2 regions of the Massilibacterium senegalense genome follow, and region 2 is predicted to be linked to the other one. Evidence: predicted binding sites of a transcription regulator. Region 2 holds the regulator's gene; the other holds the start of a gene.
The links. Region 2 encodes NrdR, which represses ribonucleotide reductase genes. Its sites were predicted from a motif close to AACACNATATATNGTGTT; they were not measured.
Positions count from the first base shown of each region.

Region 1: a site for NrdR is predicted at 4,691-4,708, ahead of BN1372_RS08520 (vitamin B12-dependent ribonucleotide reductase). Genes of this name have one in related genera too.

Region 1 covers NZ_LN831786.1:1,020,811-1,029,712, reverse strand. Annotated here, with positions in the region: gene gcvT (glycine cleavage system aminomethyltransferase GcvT) at 33-1,133, shown strand; gene gcvPA (aminomethyl-transferring glycine dehydrogenase subunit GcvPA) at 1,154-2,503, shown strand; gene gcvPB (aminomethyl-transferring glycine dehydrogenase subunit GcvPB) at 2,496-3,956, shown strand; gene BN1372_RS08525 (rhodanese-like domain-containing protein) at 4,057-4,440, opposite strand; gene BN1372_RS08520 (vitamin B12-dependent ribonucleotide reductase) at 4,837-7,398, shown strand; gene BN1372_RS15885 (hypothetical protein) at 7,794-7,922, shown strand; partial or broken gene BN1372_RS15960 (IS66 family transposase) at 8,193-8,389, opposite strand; gene tnpB (IS66 family insertion sequence element accessory protein TnpB) at 8,624-8,902, opposite strand, start outside.
Region 2 covers NZ_LN831786.1:1,350,363-1,359,264, reverse strand. Annotated here, with positions in the region: gene polA (DNA polymerase I) at 1-2,350, shown strand, start outside; gene mutM (DNA-formamidopyrimidine glycosylase) at 2,426-3,256, shown strand; gene ytaF (sporulation membrane protein YtaF) at 3,319-3,909, shown strand; gene coaE (dephospho-CoA kinase) at 3,928-4,536, shown strand; gene BN1372_RS10145 (glyceraldehyde-3-phosphate dehydrogenase) at 4,650-5,675, shown strand; gene speD (adenosylmethionine decarboxylase) at 6,359-6,742, shown strand; gene nrdR (transcriptional regulator NrdR) at 6,867-7,328, shown strand; gene BN1372_RS10130 (replication initiation and membrane attachment family protein) at 7,386-8,747, shown strand; gene dnaI (primosomal protein DnaI) at 8,787-8,902, shown strand, end outside.

The DNA of each region.
Region 1 (8,902 bases), 330 kb from region 2:
CAGGTAACAAGAAAAAGAAAGGAGACAAAGCTATGACACAATTAAAACGTACACCATTATTTACAATATACGAAGATCTCGGAGCAAAAACAATTGATTTTGGAGGATGGGAATTACCAGTTCAATTTTCGAGTATTAAGGAAGAGCATGAGGCAGTGCGGACGAAAGCGGGATTATTTGACATTTCTCATATGGGGGAAATTTTAGTGACTGGGGAAAACGCTCTTCCTTTTTTACAACAGATGATGACGAATGATCTTCAATCGTTAACGACAGATAAGGCGCGATATACGGTAATGTGTAATGAAGATGGCGGAGTAATTGATGATTTGATTGTGTATAAACAAAAAGACGGAGAATACTTACTCGTTGTCAATGCAGCAAACATAGAAAAAGATTACCATTGGCTCGTTCAACATCGAATGGACCATGTTTCGATTGAAAATGTGTCAGATCAAATTGCACAAATAGCTATTCAAGGACCATCGGCAGAACAAATCGTTCACTCTTTAACAGAAGATCCGATTGGTGACATTCCTATGTTTGGTTTTAAGCAACAGGTGAAGATTGCGAATGTAGAGACGCTTATTTCACGAACTGGATATACAGGAGAAGATGGATTTGAATTGTATGTAGCAGCAAACGAGGTAGTTCTTTTATTTACCGCTTTATTAGAAGCTGGAAAAGAAGATGGTTTGTTGCCGTGTGGATTAGGGGCGCGCGATACTCTTCGCTTTGAGGCTTGTTTGCCTCTTTATGGTCAAGAACTAAGCGAAACAATTTCACCGCTTGAAGCAGGCATTGGCTTTGCTGTAAAACTTCAGAAAAGTCCATCTTTTATCGGCCGAGAAGCATTAAATAAACAAAAAGAATATGGTGTTCTAAGGAAGCTTGTTGGAATTGAAATGATTGAAAAAGGTATTCCACGAACAGGTTACGAGCTATTTGTCGAGGGACAACAGGTTGGTGTGGTGACAAGTGGGACGCAGTCACCGACGTTAAAGAAAAATATCGGATTAGCGCTTATAAAGACAGATTTTTCTGACATAGGACAAGAAGTTGAGGTGCAGGTTCGAAAAAAACGGGTAAAGGCCATAGTAAGAACGACGCCTTTTTATAAACGATTAAAATAATCCAGAAACGAGGGATAAGCATGAAGTTTCGGTACCTACCAATGACAGAACAAGATGAAACAGAAATGTTAGCAACGATTGGAGTATCTAACATCGAGGATTTGTTTTCTGATATTCCAGAAAATGTTCGTTTAAATCGCTCATTATCTATACAAGAAGCTCAAGCGGAATCTGACGTCATGAAACAGTTACAACACCTTTCCGATAAAAATTGTCATACAAAAGAATATCCGAGTTTTTTAGGTGCAGGCGTATACGATCATACGATTCCAGCTGTTGTCGAGGCGGTGATTTCACGTTCAGAATTTTATACTGCTTATACACCGTACCAACCAGAAATATCACAAGGAGAATTACAAGCTATTTTTGAATTTCAAACGATGATTTGTGAATTAACGGGAATGGATGTGGCTAATTCTTCCATGTATGATGGATCTACTGCTCTAAGCGAAGCAGCGTTTTTAGCGGTTGGGAATTCCAAGAAAAAACAGACTATTTTAGTTTCGAAAGGGGTACACCCAGAGTACCGAGAAACGTTAAAAACATATGCGTCTGGTGCAAAAATAACGATAGTGGAATTAGAACTAAAAGAAGGTCAAACAGACCTTGAAGATCTCAAACGAAAGATGACAGAAGATATCGCAGGTGTCATTATTCAATATCCGAATTTTTATGGACAAATTGAGCCTTTACAAGCAATGGAACCGATTGTTCATGCAAAAAAATCACATTTTATCGTATCGAGCAATCCGTTATCATTAGCGCTACTTACCCCGCCTGGAAATTTTGGCGCAGATATTGTGATTGGTGATGCGCAAGTATTTGGGATTTCTCAATCACTAGGCGGACCACACTGTGGCTATTTTGCGGTAACAAAAAAATTAATGCGAAAAATTCCTGGACGATTAGTGGGGCAAACAATAGATGAGCAAGGACGTCGTGGATTTGTTTTAACGTTACAAGCGCGTGAACAACATATTCGCCGTGATAAAGCTACTTCTAATATTTGTTCCAATCAAGCATTAAATGCGTTAGCTGCATCTGTCGCAATGACTGCCTTTGGGAAACAAGGTATCCGAGAACTTGCAAAACAAAATATCCAAAAAGCACACTATGCAAAACAACGAATTGAACGTTGTGGTGGCACCGTTTTATTTGGTGATGCGTTCTTTAACGAATTTGTGATTCCGTTAAACAAACCGATAGAAGCAGTAAACAAAAAGTTAATGGAAAAAGGAATCATAGGTGGGTTAGATCTTGGAAAATATGCAAATAATTTAAAAAATAGTATGCTTGTCTGCGTAACAGAACTTCGTATGAAAGAAGAAATTGACTTACTAGCGAAAGAACTGGAGGGATATTATGCGTAACGACCAATCATTACTCATTTTTGAACGTAGTAAAGAACAACGAATTAGCTATTCCTTACCAGAACTAGACGTCCCAGCACAAGAAGAAACAACATGGATTCCAACTGACTATATCCGAACGGAACCTGCACAATTACCTGAAGTGTCAGAACTACAATTAATTCGGCATTATACTGCCTTATCACGACGAAATCACGGAGTAGATTCTGGTTTTTACCCACTTGGCTCTTGTACGATGAAATATAATCCAAAAATAAATGAAGTAGTAGCACGGATGCCTGGTTTTGCACATTTGCACCCATTGCAACCGGAAAATACAATTCAAGGTGCACTGCAATTAATGTATGAACTCGGGCAAGATTTAGGTGAAATAACTGGAATGGATGAAGTGACGTTGCAACCTGCTGCAGGAGCTCACGGAGAATGGACGGGATTAAGACTCATCCGTGCGTTTCATGAAGCAAAAGGAGATACTGGGCGGACAAAAGTAATCGTGCCAGATACCGCACACGGAACAAATCCTGCTTCTACTTCTGTTGCTGGATTTGAAACTATCACCGTAAAATCGAATGAACAGGGTTTAGTTGATTTAGAAGATTTAAAACGGGTAGTAGGACGTGATACAGCAGCGTTAATGTTAACGAATCCGAACACGCTCGGTTTATTTGAAAAAGATATCGTGCAAATGGCGGACATTGTCCATGAAGCTGGTGGTAAACTATATTATGACGGCGCAAATATGAATGCTATTCTAGGGAAAGCGCGCCCTGGAGACATGGGCTTTGATGTGGTGCATTTAAATCTCCATAAAACATTTAGTACGCCACATGGTGGCGGTGGACCAGGAAGTGGGCCAGTAGGGGTAAAAAAAGAATTCATTCCATTTTTACCGAAACCGATTATCTCCAAAAAAGGAGATCGCTATTTCTTGGATGAAGATCGTCCTCAATCCATTGGTCGTGTAAAAGCATTTTACGGAAACTTTGGAATTAATGTTCGGGCGTATACGTATATTCGGACATTAGGACCAGAAGGGCTAAAAAAGGTATCGGAATATGCTGTTTTGAGTGCTAATTATATGATGCGACGTTTACAAGGACATTATGATTTGCCGTTTGATCAACATTGTAAACATGAATTTGTTCTAAGCGGGAAACGTCAAAAAAAATTAGGCGTTCGTACGTTAGATATTGCAAAAAGATTGCTTGACTTTGGTTATCACCCCCCAACCATTTATTTTCCATTAAACGTAGAAGAGGCATTAATGATTGAACCGACTGAAACGGAAGCAAAGGAAACATTAGATGAATTTATCGATGTGATGATTCAAATTGCCGAAGAAGCAGAAGAGAATCCCGAAATTGTGCAAGAAGCTCCGCATTCAACGGTTGTATCAAGGTTAGACGAAACACTCGCTGCAAGAAAACCGGTATTACGTTATGAAAAAGAGTAATCAGGTACAAGCGAATGAAAAGAAAAAAACCAAGAATAATGGCTAAACCATTTTCTTGGTTTTTTAATAATTTTACAAATAATCATGATTGACGACGTCTTTATTTAACTTTTACTTTTCCTGTCCATTTTCTAAAGCCGCCTTTTAAATGTACTAAATCTTGATAACCTTTTTTATGTAATTTCCGAGCAGCACGACTACTCAAAAATCCTGTATTGTCATAGATGTATACAGGTTTGTCTTTTCGAATTTCTTTTTCCATTCGAAAATTAAATTGGCTTAATGGAATATTTCGAGCGCCTAAAATATGACCTGCTTCAAATTCACTTGGCTCACGCACGTCAATTAATTGTGCTTTTCGATATCCTTCAATAAATTCTTCTTGCGTAAATGTTTTTAAATATCGACGTTGTAACAAAGAAGAAATTACAAAATAGAGGATAATAAGAGCAGTAAAAATAAGAAGATTAAGTACGATTTCCATCGAAAATGCTCCTCCCTTTCACAAATAACACTAATGTACATTATAAAACGGATTATTTAAATACGCAAAAGATATTTGGCGTTATTTTTGTCTGGGAATCCGTCAATGTATAAAATACCTTAAAATATCGAGAAAAAAGGAGGATATGTTTCATTCTCTCGTTTTTTCCTCCAAAATTAGCATCTTAACGAATTGACAAATGCCCCTTTTTTTCGATATATACTATATATAGGTTTTAAAAATGAAAAAAAGCACTACATATTGAGTGCTTTTGAAAAATAGCGTATAGTAAAAGAATCAATGTGATAAGCCACTTTGTCCATTCTAGCTCCTTTCGGATGAGAAATCAAGCGGAATGGACATAGTTTTGTGTTTTACCATTTAGGAGGAGATTAAATGACTGTGATGGCCAGTATGTATCAATCAGTAAACATCGATTGCTTAAATGAAGATATTCGTCAATTTTCACAAGTGCACGAAATTACTTCAGATATGAATTTAACACATAAAGGGGTTTCGCGCCTTGTTATGTTAGATCGTTATTCATTTAAAGATACAGAAAAGAAAACGTTAAAAGAGGGGGATTTTGTCGTTTTAACGATTAAAGAAGACCCTAATTTTCCAGCACGTGGTCTTGGTTCTATTAAAGCGATTGATTGGGAACAAAAAAAAGCAACTGTTGTCGTAGAAGAGGAATATAGATCATCTTTAGATACAGAAGAAGAACAATTAACAGGAATTGTTGTTCGTTCATTAGATGTAATTGATAAACCGTTAGAATTATTTTATGAGCAAATTGCCAAAAGAAATGCACGTGGTCTTTCTTCTGTAGAGACGACGGAAGATAAAAAACAACAGTCATTTGAACAATTTTATGAAGAACTTGTACGACTAAACTTTATTCCTGCTGGGCGTGTTTTATACGGAGCAGGAGCAGATACAGAAGTAACGTATTTCAATTGTTATGTTATGCCGTTTGTGAAAGATAGTCGAGAAGGTATTAGTGAACACCGCAAACAAGTAATGGAAATTATGAGTCGTGGTGGAGGAGTTGGTACCAATGGCTCTACTTTACGTCCTAAAAATGCATTAGCACGAGGTGTAAACGGAAAGTCGAGTGGTTCCGTTTCGTGGTTAGATGATATAGCCAAACTGACACACTTAGTAGAACAAGGTGGTAGCCGTCGAGGTGCACAAATGATTATGATGGCTATTTGGCATCCTGATATTATTGAATTTATTATTTCTAAAATGCAAAATCCGCGTATTTTGCGCTTTTTGATTGAGCATTCAGAAGATGAAGACATTCGTCGTCAAGCAAAAGAAAAATTAAAATTCACGCCATTATCAGAAACAGAAAAAGATATGTACCAAGGTATTTTAAATTATAAAAATATCCCAGGTACTGGTGGGTTTACCAAATCGGTAATGGATGAAGCAGAACAAAAATTAGCGGAAATGGGTACGTATAGTGTGCATAACCCCGAATTTTTAACAGGTGCTAATATTTCTGTTTGTTTAACAAAAGAATTTATGGATGCAGTTGATTGTGATGAAGAGTTTTCATTGAAATTCCCTGATATTGAACATTATTCAACAGAAGAAATGGATTCATACAACACGCATTGGCATGAAGTTGGAGATGTGCGTGAATGGGAACAAATGGGGTACAAAGTGCGTACACACCGTACGATTCGTGCTCGTGAATTATGGAAATTAATTAATATTTGCGCTACATATTCTGCAGAACCAGGCATTTTCTTTATTGATAATGCAAATGATATGACAAACGCAAAAGCGTACGGACAAAAAGTAGTAGCGACAAATCCTTGTGGGGAACAACCGCTTGCTCCGTATTCAGTTTGTAATTTAGCAGCAGTTAATCTTGCAAATATGGCAAATAAAGAAGAAAAACGAGTGGATTTTGAAAAATTAAAACGTACGGTTGAAATTGGCGTAAGAATGCAAGATAACGTCATTGATTCCACTCCTTACTTTTTAGAAGAAAACCGTATACAAGCACTTGGCGAACGTCGTGTTGGTCTTGGTGTGATGGGATTACATGATTTATTAATTTATTGTGAAACAGTGTATGGTTCAGATAAAGGAAATCAGTTAGTAGATCAAATTTTTGAAGTGATTGCTACTACTGCTTATCGTACGTCCATAGAATTAGCAAAAGAAAAAGGAAGCTTCCCGTTTTTAATTGGCAATACAGACGAGGAAACAAAAACATTGCGGGAAAACTTTATTAACACTGGCTATATGAAACAAATGCCAGAAGATATTCGTCAAGATATTGTAAAATACGGAATTCGAAATTCTCATTTATTAACAGTAGCACCTACAGGAAGTACGGGAACAATGGTAGGGGTATCAACAGGATTAGAACCTTACTTTGCTTTTTCTTACTTCAGAAGTGGACGTTTAGGAAAATTTATCGAAGTAAAAGCAGATATTGTCCAAGAATATTTGGACAAATATCCAGCGCAAGATTCAAATCAATTACCTGAATGGTTTGTATCATCGATGGATTTATCACCAGAAGCACATGCGGATGTGCAATGTGTGATCCAACGTTGGGTTGATTCTTCTATTAGTAAAACTGTAAATGCACCACGTGGGTATTCTGTAGAACAAGTAGAAAAAGTGTATGAACGTCTTTATAAAGGTGGAGCTAAAGGTGGTACCGTGTATGTGGATGGTAGCCGTGATGCACAAGTTCTTTCTTTAACAGCAGAAGAAAATTCTTTTGATGCAGAGACAGAAAACAACGAAAAACATGAAGCCCCTCATGTGGTACTAGTAGATACAATTAATGCGTTACGTTCTACGGATGTAACTATTGGAAATGAAGTAGGGAATACATGCCCAGTTTGTCGTAAAGGAAAAGTAGTAGAAATCGGTGGCTGTAATACGTGTACAAATTGTAATGCGCAATTAAAATGTGGATTATAAAAAAAGCAAAGGATTATCCTATTGTAGCTTTGAAATAAAGTCGTACCGTTTATAAAAAAGTTGCACCGTCCCCCCTTTTTTTAGATAAATTTATCTAAAAAAAGGGGGGGTTTTTTATGGCTAAAAGAACGAGTGCTTGAAAAGTTTGAGATTGAGAAAGAGTATTGGTAACGAAGAAATATTGATTGGGTCATTGTAACTGATGAAGATATCCCAAAAACATTAGCTCGAAATATAAGTTATGCACATGGTCTTATCATTTTAAAGATTATGATGTCTTCCAAGAAATAAATGAGATACACATTGAAGAATTGGCAATTTTATTAATGTAAAGGCTGTTCAATCAAACAAATAGTATTAGAGCAATTACGAATAAGTTTGATATTGATACTCATTTGCCTTTCGGTAGTGGTTTGACGTTATTTTATCAGTTGCTTGCTCAAAAAATTATACATATCAACTTGTTAGAAGCTTTGAATTTAGACAGACAATTAAAATTCAGTCTATTGATGAGAATAGATTGAAACAGGTGAGATATGGATGATTTATATTAATCAAGTTTTTCAATATATTAACGATTCGAAACGAATGCGGGTAATTGAAATACAAGGCAGATATGTTTATAGCATTGATATTGATGCTCATACATCAATGCTTAAGAGGGTGTTTTATTTTACATTAGCTACGGAAATACAACAAAAAATATTATGTAAGCCCAAAATAAAAAAATAAGTGCATCTTTTCGGTACGCACGACGAATGGCCATACATCCTAAAATTCTTTCGGATAGATGGCTAGTTTGCACATGTCGTCTGAATATTTTTTGAACAAGGCATGTATGGATCTAGCGTTTCTGGGTTTTGATGAATGCCGAGATTCGATAAATCCGTCAAAAGTTTTTTATGTATTCGTAGAAATTAATACCGTTACTTTTGGCGGTTTCTGTAATACTCAAACAAATAGCATTCGCTTTTGCACCAGCTTCATTAACACAGAAGAGCCTATTGTTCTTTGTACAACCAATTTAATTTTTCATATTGATGTTCATTTTTAGAAGAAGTGTTCACCACATCATTCACCACTTTTCGTTCGGTTTCATTTTTCTTATTATAACTAGTTCGAACAGTGGAATAAAGATAAAATTAGCGGCTTAATGAAATTAGAACACACCTTTTGATGATGGTTGAATTGCCTTTGTCTGCTAGATTGATAACCCTTCAAGGAGCTAGCGAAGCTCCTGTTGTGAAAAATTACGTACTTCATTTTCATCTTTTGGACATTGAAGTTTGCTGTTATCCAATCGTTTATAAAGTATGACGAAGCCATCACCGTCGAAATATAAACATTTATAGCAATCTTTACTCCATCCTGAAAATAAGAAAATGAAATCCTCATATGGAGCAAGTTCGAAATAATCCTGAATCAGTTTTGCCAGGCAATCAATTCCTTTTCTCCTTTCTGTCTTGCCGCAAATGATGTAAATATTTTTTACACTTGTATAATC
Region 2 (8,902 bases):
AATGAATATGAAATGGTTTGAATTAGATCGCTTTGAAGGTGATGATATAATTGGCACAATGACGAAACAAATGCAGGGTGAAGAAGAAGTAGAGGTTATCGTTTATTCAGGAGATAAAGATTTACTGCAACTCGTAGATGAGCATGTATCCGTTTGTGTTACTAGAAAGGGAATTAGTGAATTAGATATTTATACAGTAGAAGCGATAAAAGATAAGTACGGGTTATCTCCGGAAAAAATTATTGATATGAAAGGATTAATGGGCGATAAATCAGATAATATCCCTGGTGTTCCTGGTATTGGTGAAAAAACAGCATTAAAACTTTTACATGAATTTGGTTCGATTGAAGCTGTTTTAGAAAATATTGAGCAGATCTCTGGAAAAAAATTAAAGGAAAACTTACAAAATTATAAAGAAGATGCGATATTAAGCAAAAAACTCGCAACGATTTTTCGTGATGTGCCGTTACCTTTATCTTTTGAAGATTTAAAATATGATGGGTACGATAAAGAAACTCTGTTATCTTTTTTTAGGGAAATGGATTTTAATTCTCTTATTGAACGGATTAGCAATGATAAACAACATACCGTTACTGAAAAAGAACAAAAAGAATGGAAGTATGAAAAAGTTACAGCAATTGAAGACAAACATTTACAAGAAGAAGCTGCCCTTGTCGTAGAAGTAGAAAAAGAAAATTATCATGATGCAGCGATTCGCGGTTTTGCTTTAAAAAACAAAGAAGGATTATTTTTTATCCCAACCGATGTAGCGTTAGCAAGTGAACCATTTCTTCAATGGCTACAAGATGAATCAAAGAAAAAATGGGTGTTTGATGCGAAAAAGGAAATCGTAGCGCTGCATTGGAAAAAAGCACCTCTTAAAGGAATTAACTTTGATGTATTGTTAGCATCTTATGTGTTAAATCCTGCTGAAACAAAAAATGATTTAGCAGACATTGCTCCTTTGTTCCAAATGACAGATGTCGAACATCATGATGTTGTGTATGGAAAGGGGGCAAAAAGACATCTTCCAGGGGAAGATGTGATTGCGCTTCATACAGTAAAAAAAGCAGCGACGATTTATGCGTTAAAAGAAAAAATGATTGCACGTTTACGCGAAAACGAGCAACTTTCCTTATTAAATGATTTAGAAATTCCATTAAGTACGATTTTAGCGAAAATGGAAGAGCAAGGTGTTTGCATCGATACGGAAATTTTAAAACAAATGGGCAAAGAATTAGATGAACGTTTAGAAGAAATTGAAAAACAAATTCACGAGCTAGCAGGTGTTTCATTTAATATTAATTCACCTAAGCAGTTAGGAGAAATTTTATTTGAAAAGTTACAATTACCAGTAATTAAAAAAACAAAAACTGGTTACTCAACGAGTGCGGATGTATTAGAAAAATTACAGCATCAACATGAAATCATCCCGCTTATTTTTGATTATCGTCAATTAGGAAAATTAAATTCTACATATGTAGAAGGATTATTAAAAGAAGTAAACACTAAAACAGGACATATTCATACCCGTTTTAATCAAGCCTTAACGCAAACAGGACGTCTTAGTTCTACAGATCCCAACTTGCAAAATATTCCGATTAGGATTGAAGAAGGACGGAAAATACGGAAAGCATTTGTTCCTTCTGAACCAGATTGGATGATGTTTGCGGCGGACTATTCGCAAATTGAACTTCGGGTTTTAGCACATATGTCGCAAGATGAGCGATTGATTGCTGCATTTAAACAAGGAATGGATATTCATACAAAAACGGCGATGGATGTTTTTCATGTTTCTGAAGGAGAAGTAACACCTTTAATGAGAAGACAAGCGAAAGCAGTGAATTTTGGCATTGTGTATGGCATTAGTGATTATGGATTGTCACAGAATCTAGGGATTCCGAGAAAAGAAGCGGCAGATTTTATTACGCGCTATTTCGAAATTTTTAAAGGTGTAAAAATATACATGGAGGAAATTGTTCAAGTAGCAAAAGAACAAGGGTATGTAACGACACTTTTACACAGAAGAAGATACATTCCAGATATTCATAGTCGGAACTTTAATATTCGAAGTTTTGCTGAACGTACGGCAATGAATACACCTATTCAAGGAAGTGCAGCGGATATTATTAAAAAAGCAATGATTGAAATGGATCAATGTTTAGAGCGAGAAGGATTGCGTGCAAGACTATTATTACAAGTGCACGATGAATTGATTTTTGAAGCTCCAGAAGATGAAATCGAGAAGTTAAAAATAGTAGTACCAGAAGTAATGGAACAAGCAGTACAGTTAGACGTACCATTAAAAGTAGATTATGACTTTGGGCCATCTTGGTATGATGCAAAATAAAAGAAAAGACATGGGGTAGGTAGGTACCACTCATGTCTTTTCTAGCTAATATGAAAAAAAGTAAGGGTGAATAGGATGCCAGAATTACCGGAAGTGGAAACAATACGTAAAACATTAGAACAACTTGTAGTAGAAAAAACAATTCAAGATACGGTTGTATTATATCCAAAAATAGTGAAGTATCCGCTAGAAGTAGAACAATTTCAAGGTGCATTAGTTGGTCAAACGATTCATCAAATCGATAGAAGGGGAAAGTTTTTAAAATTTATTTTAGATGATTATGTGCTTGTTTCTCATTTACGAATGGAAGGTAAGTATCGATTAGATAAAAAAGAAATTCCGTATGACAAACATACACACGTTCGTTTTTGTTTTCAAGATGAGACAGAATTACGCTATCATGACGTACGAAAATTTGGAACGATGCACTTATTTAAAAAAGGAGAGGAGGAAACAATTGCGCCATTAAAAGGATTAGGTCCAGAACCTTTTTCCCCATCGTTTACGGCCGAGCTTTTATATGAACGTCTCCAAAAAACGACGAGAAAAATTAAACCAACTTTATTAGATCAAGCAATTGTCGTTGGTTTAGGAAATATTTATGTGGATGAGGCGTTGTTTCGAGCGTCTATTCATCCAGAAACGATTGCACAAACATTATCAAAAGAACAAGTAATGCTATTACATGAAATGATTGTAGAAACATTACAAGAAGCTGTCGAACAGGGTGGAAGTACTATTAGGTCATATGTAAATAGCCAAGGTCAAATGGGAATGTTTCAAGTGAAACTAAACGTGTATGGACAAGAAGGAAAACCATGCACTCATTGCCAGACAACGATTGAAAAAATAAAAGTCAGTGGGCGGGGAACGCATTTTTGTCCTGTTTGTCAGCCAAACAAATAATGTACCAACAAACGCCCTTTTCCATATACATATAAAAAGTGGTATGGGAAGGGGCGTTTTTTATGTTGACAATAGCATGGATTATTATTGCCGTTAGTTTTGATAGCTTGTTTGTTGGCATGACATATGGGATGCGGAAAGTTTATGTTCCGTTTTGGTCGATGGTTGTTATTATGTGTATGTCTGCATTTGTGCTAATGGTTGCGTTTACGGTTGGCACTTGGGTGGAAATGTTGCTTCCCGCTTCCTTTTTAGAACGGTTAGGTGGGATTATTTTTATTTGCATCGCATTTTTATCTTTTTTAGCAACAAAAAATGCAAAAACAACAACTGTTGATCACAAAACATTTGTATGGGAATATTTACAGGAACCGACAAAAGTAGATTTTGATCATTCTGGACAAATTACAGGTATGGAAGCGTTCTTTTTAAGTGTTGCGCTCTCACTAGATGCGTTCGGCGCTGGAATAGCAAGTTTATTAATCGGCCAATCTGTTGTATTGATTTGGATTCTTGTTCCAATTATGACCATCTTTTTCTTGTATGTTGGTATGATTTGTGGTCGCTTTATGATAAGATTCCAATGGATTATGAAATTGTCTTTTTTGCCGAGTATTTTCTTTTTTATCTTAGGATTAATACGGTTAATTTAACTAATAGGGGTGTTCGTCGTGACGAAAGTTGTTGGAATTACAGGTGGCATTGCGAGTGGCAAAAGCACTGTTGTGACCATGTTAAAAGAAATGAAATTTCCTATTATTGATGCGGATTTGATTGCACGAGAAGTGGTAAGAGTAGGAGAAGAAGCGTACGAAAAAATTGTGGAACATTTTGGTTCAGATATTTTATTAGAAGATCACACCATCAATCGAGCGAAATTAGGAGAAATTGTGTTTAATAATGAAAAAGAGCGGTTAGCGTTAAATGCTATTGTTCATCCGGCTGTACGAAAAAGAATGAACGAAAAAAAAGAAAAATGGATAGCAGCGGGAGAAAGTGTGATTTTTCTCGATATCCCTTTATTGTTTGAAAGTAAATTAACGAATATGGTAGAAAAAGTATTACTTATTTATGTAGACGAAGAGACACAAGTGGAGCGATTGATGGAACGAAACGATTTTACGCAAGAACAAGCACGCAGTCGAATTGCATCACAAATGCAGTTAAAAGAGAAAAAAACGTTAAGTGATGCAGTCATTGATAATAACGGTTCAGTAGAAAATACAAAAACCCAGTTACTTGAAATTTTACGAAATTGGGACATAATTGATGAAAACTAAAAGAAAAGTGTTGAATTTTGAAAATAACGCTTTCTTTATATGTAATATATGTTATACTATTTTTTGATAAAAACAAATATAGCGTAACATAATGATGTGAGAGGAGTTTTATTATGAACGCAAAAGTTGCGATTAATGGTTTAGGACGTATTGGCCGTATGGTCTTTCGTAAAGCAATTTTAGATAATACACTTGATGTAGTGGCAATTAATGCGAGTTATCCAGCTGAAACATTAGCACATTTAATCAAGTATGATAGTATACATGGAACATTCGCAGCACCTGTCGAAGTGGTATCTGAAGATGAATTGAAAGTAAATGGAAAACTTGTGAAAATTACAAGAAACCGTGATCCACGCGAACTTCCTTGGGAAGAGTTAGGTGTAGACATTGTTGTAGAAGCAACAGGAAAATTCAAAACAAAAGAAACAGCAGGTTACCATATTGAAGCTGGTGCCAAAAAAGTAGTCATTACAGCTCCGGCAAAAGAAGAAGATATTACAATCGTAATGGGTGTCAATGAAAACGATTACGTTCCAGAAAAACACCACATTATTTCGAACGCTTCTTGTACAACAAACTGTTTAGCTCCTGTAGCAAAAGTAATCGATGAAAACTTTGGAATTGTAGACGGATTAATGACAACTGTTCATTCCTATACAAATGACCAACGAAATATTGACAATCCACATAAAGATTTACGTCGTGCACGTGCTTGTGGACAATCTATTATCCCTACAACAACAGGTGCTGCAAAAGCAATTTCAAAAGTACTTCCTCACTTAGAAGGACGTTTAAATGGTATGGCACTTCGTGTTCCCACACCGAACGTATCATTAGTGGATCTTGTTGTAGAATTAGCAAAAGACGTAACAGTAGAAGACGTGAACAACGTATTAAAAGAAGCTGCAAATGGTCCGTTAAAAGAAATTCTAGGATACACAGAAGAACCACTTGTATCTATTGACTTTAATGGAAATGAAAACTCATCCATTGTTGATGGATTATCTACAATGGTAATGGGTGATAATAAAGTAAAAATATTAGCTTGGTATGATAATGAATGGGGCTATTCTTGCCGTGTGGTTGATTTAACAAAACATGTTGCAAAAGGTCTTTTTGAAACAGTAACAAAATAATTACACCATCCTGTTTAGAGAATTTTTCTAAACAGGATGTTTTTTTATTAATCAGGATTTTTCGAGTGTGGTCGTTTTTTTTGTCAGTGAACAAGTGTCTTTCGCGTTTTAGTTTAATCTAATTGCGAGAGGTGAACGATTGTCACCCGCTTCCAGTGGCAACGAGGCACTTTTCTCATCCTTCCTTTATGGCTTTGTCGGTGAACGAGCCTATCTCCACTTTATATTTTTTCGTTTGGAATTTTTTTTATATCCAAAATATGAATAAAATGTATAATATTATTATACATTTTATGTAACAAAGGGGGGAGTTGTCCTATTTAATGAATGACGAAGGTGCAATAGGTGACATTGTTTTAGTTTTAGGAACATTACCCCCTATTTTTACTATATTTAATATAAAATAGTAAAAGGGGTATAGGCCGTCTTCCAATATGGAAGACGGTATTTTTTTATGTTTAAGGGCATATTATAGAATAATTGTACTGAAAATTATTCAATTATAATGTTGCTAAAAAGAAAAAAACTAAGTATACTAAATATCGTAATCTTCGGTACAAGCAAAAAAAGAATGCATCTACTTAAAGGGTTAGGACCTCTTTGGACTAACTTTCCCCCGTGGTAGAAGGACATTCTTGCATGCTTAATGAAGGCATGACTAAACATACAAGGGGGAAGTGCATATGGATACTATGGGACGCCACGTTATTGCAGAACTATGGGGTTGTGACTTTGACAAAATCAATGATATGGACTTTATTGAACGAACTTTTGTGGAAGCTGCATTAAAAGCAGGGGCTGAAATTCGGGAAGTTGCTTTTCATAAATTTGCTCCTCATGGTGTAAGCGGAGTGGTGATTATTTCTGAATCACATTTAACGATTCATAGTTTTCCAGAGCATGGATATGCAAGTATAGACGTTTACACGTGTGGTGACCGAATTGATCCTAATGTTGCTGCGGAATATATTGCTGAAGCACTAGGTTCAACAAAGCGTGAACATCTAGAGGTGCCAAGAGGCATGGGGCCAATTCGTATTCAAAAGGCACCAGTAACAGCTCTTTAAAAATGGAAATAGATAATGAAGAGATGCTTTTTTATGCATCTCTTTTTCTTTTTAGGTTGCGACTTACTTCTCTTTTTTATATGATTGAAGTAAGATGTTTGAAACAAATCGGAGTTGATTATAAATGCGTTGTCCAAATTGTAATCATAACGGTACCCGTGTGCTAGATTCTAGACCCATCCATGACGGACGTTCGATTAGAAGACGTCGTGAATGCGAATCGTGTTTGTATCGTTTTACTACATTTGAAACGATAGAAGAAATGCCACTCATTGTCATTAAAAAAGAAGGGATTCGCGAAGAATTTAGCCGTGAAAAAATTTTACGCGGGTTAGTTCGAGCTTGTGAAAAGCGACCTGTTTCTTTAGAACAGTTAGATAATATTGTAGAAGAAGTAGAGCAAAAAATTCGTGCCCAAGGATTATCAGAAGTGAACAGTCAAGATATCGGTGAGATGGTAATGGATAAATTAGCAGAGGTGGATGAAGTAGCTTATGTACGATTTGCTTCTGTATATCGCCAATTCAAAGATATTAATGTGTTTATTCAAGAATTAAAAGAACTAATTAAAAAAGGAAAAGCATAAAAGAGCTAAACATCTCTGTTTTGCTCTTTTTTCATCATGATTGGAAGGAGTTTTTATATGACTACTTCTTGGAAGCACTTATTACCGACAGATACGTTTATTGTAAAGGTGAATGGAATTTTACATGAATTTGACAAGAAAGTTTTAACGTTATTATATCAACCGATTATTGGGGCTTCTGCTTACAGTTTATATATGACGTTATGGGGAATGTTAAATGTAAAAAGTTACGTAACGAAACCGCACAGCCATCATTATTTAATGTTGATGTCATCTCAAACATTACCGGATATTTATCATGATAGGTTAAAATTAGAAGGATTAGGGTTGCTTCATGTCTATCAAAAAAAAGATGAGGAAAAGCGAGTTTTTATTTACGAGTTATGCCCACCTTTATCCCCACAGGCATTTTTTAAAGAAGAGTGGTTAGCTGCTTATTTGTTTAATCGATTAGGGAAAACGCAATTTCAAATGATAAAAAGACAATTTCAAATGCATAAAATTCCAAAAGACGGATATGAGGATATTACAAAAAGTTTTCCAGAAGTGTTTACGAATGTGATGGAGTCCGAATTGGTGTTATCGGATGATACGAAAGCGATTATGGAAGATGAACGATATGAATTGGTTGACCGCGTCGAACCTGGTGTGGAATATGAAGAAGAGTCATTTTTCCATTTAGATTTATGTTTAGAGATGATTCCCGACGTGATTGTACCAAAAGAATGGTTAACTGAAGAAATAAGAGATAGTATTTGGAAATTAGCGACAATTTATCACCTGAATGAACAACAAATGAGTGAAATGATTCAACAAGTTTGTTTACATCAAGAATCATTTCCAATCGACCTTTTACGGACGGAAATCGCCGCATGGTATCAAATTAATATTCAAGAAAAGTTACCATTTTTAACATTACGACATCAACCAGAAAACTTAAAAGAAATGAAAAAAGAGGAAGTAGTAACACAAAAACAAAAAATCGTACATCAATTTGAAACATTATCTCCTTATGATGTGTTACGTTCCTATGCAAATGGTGGGAAACCAGCACTTGTAGATTTGAAACTAATAGAAACCATTATGTTTGAACAAAAGTTAACACCAGGAGTTGTCAATGTCTTAATTGATTATGTTTTGAAAACAAATGATGGGAAATTACCGGGTCCTTTAGTAACAAAAATTGCCGCACACTGGTCACGGAAAAAAATTAAAACAGTGCAAGAAGCAATTGATTTTGCACAACAAGAACATAACAAGTCAAAGAAATGGCAAAAAAATTCCAATATGCCATCTGTGAAAAAGGGACGGAAAGTGGAAAAAATGGGCGATTGGATGTCTGAAAAAGATACAGAAGTAGACGAGGAAACTTGGAAACAGCAAAAACAACTTTTAGAAGAAAGAATTAAAAATCTTTAGTGTGAACGTTGTTTAGCAAAAGGAATAGAGGTGAAGATAATGGAACCAATCCAAAATGCGTTGAAGCATTTTATGAATAACGAAGAGTTTCGTAAACGGTATGAAGAACAAAAGCGACAAATTTTATCGTACCGGCCAATTCAAGATTTTCTAGA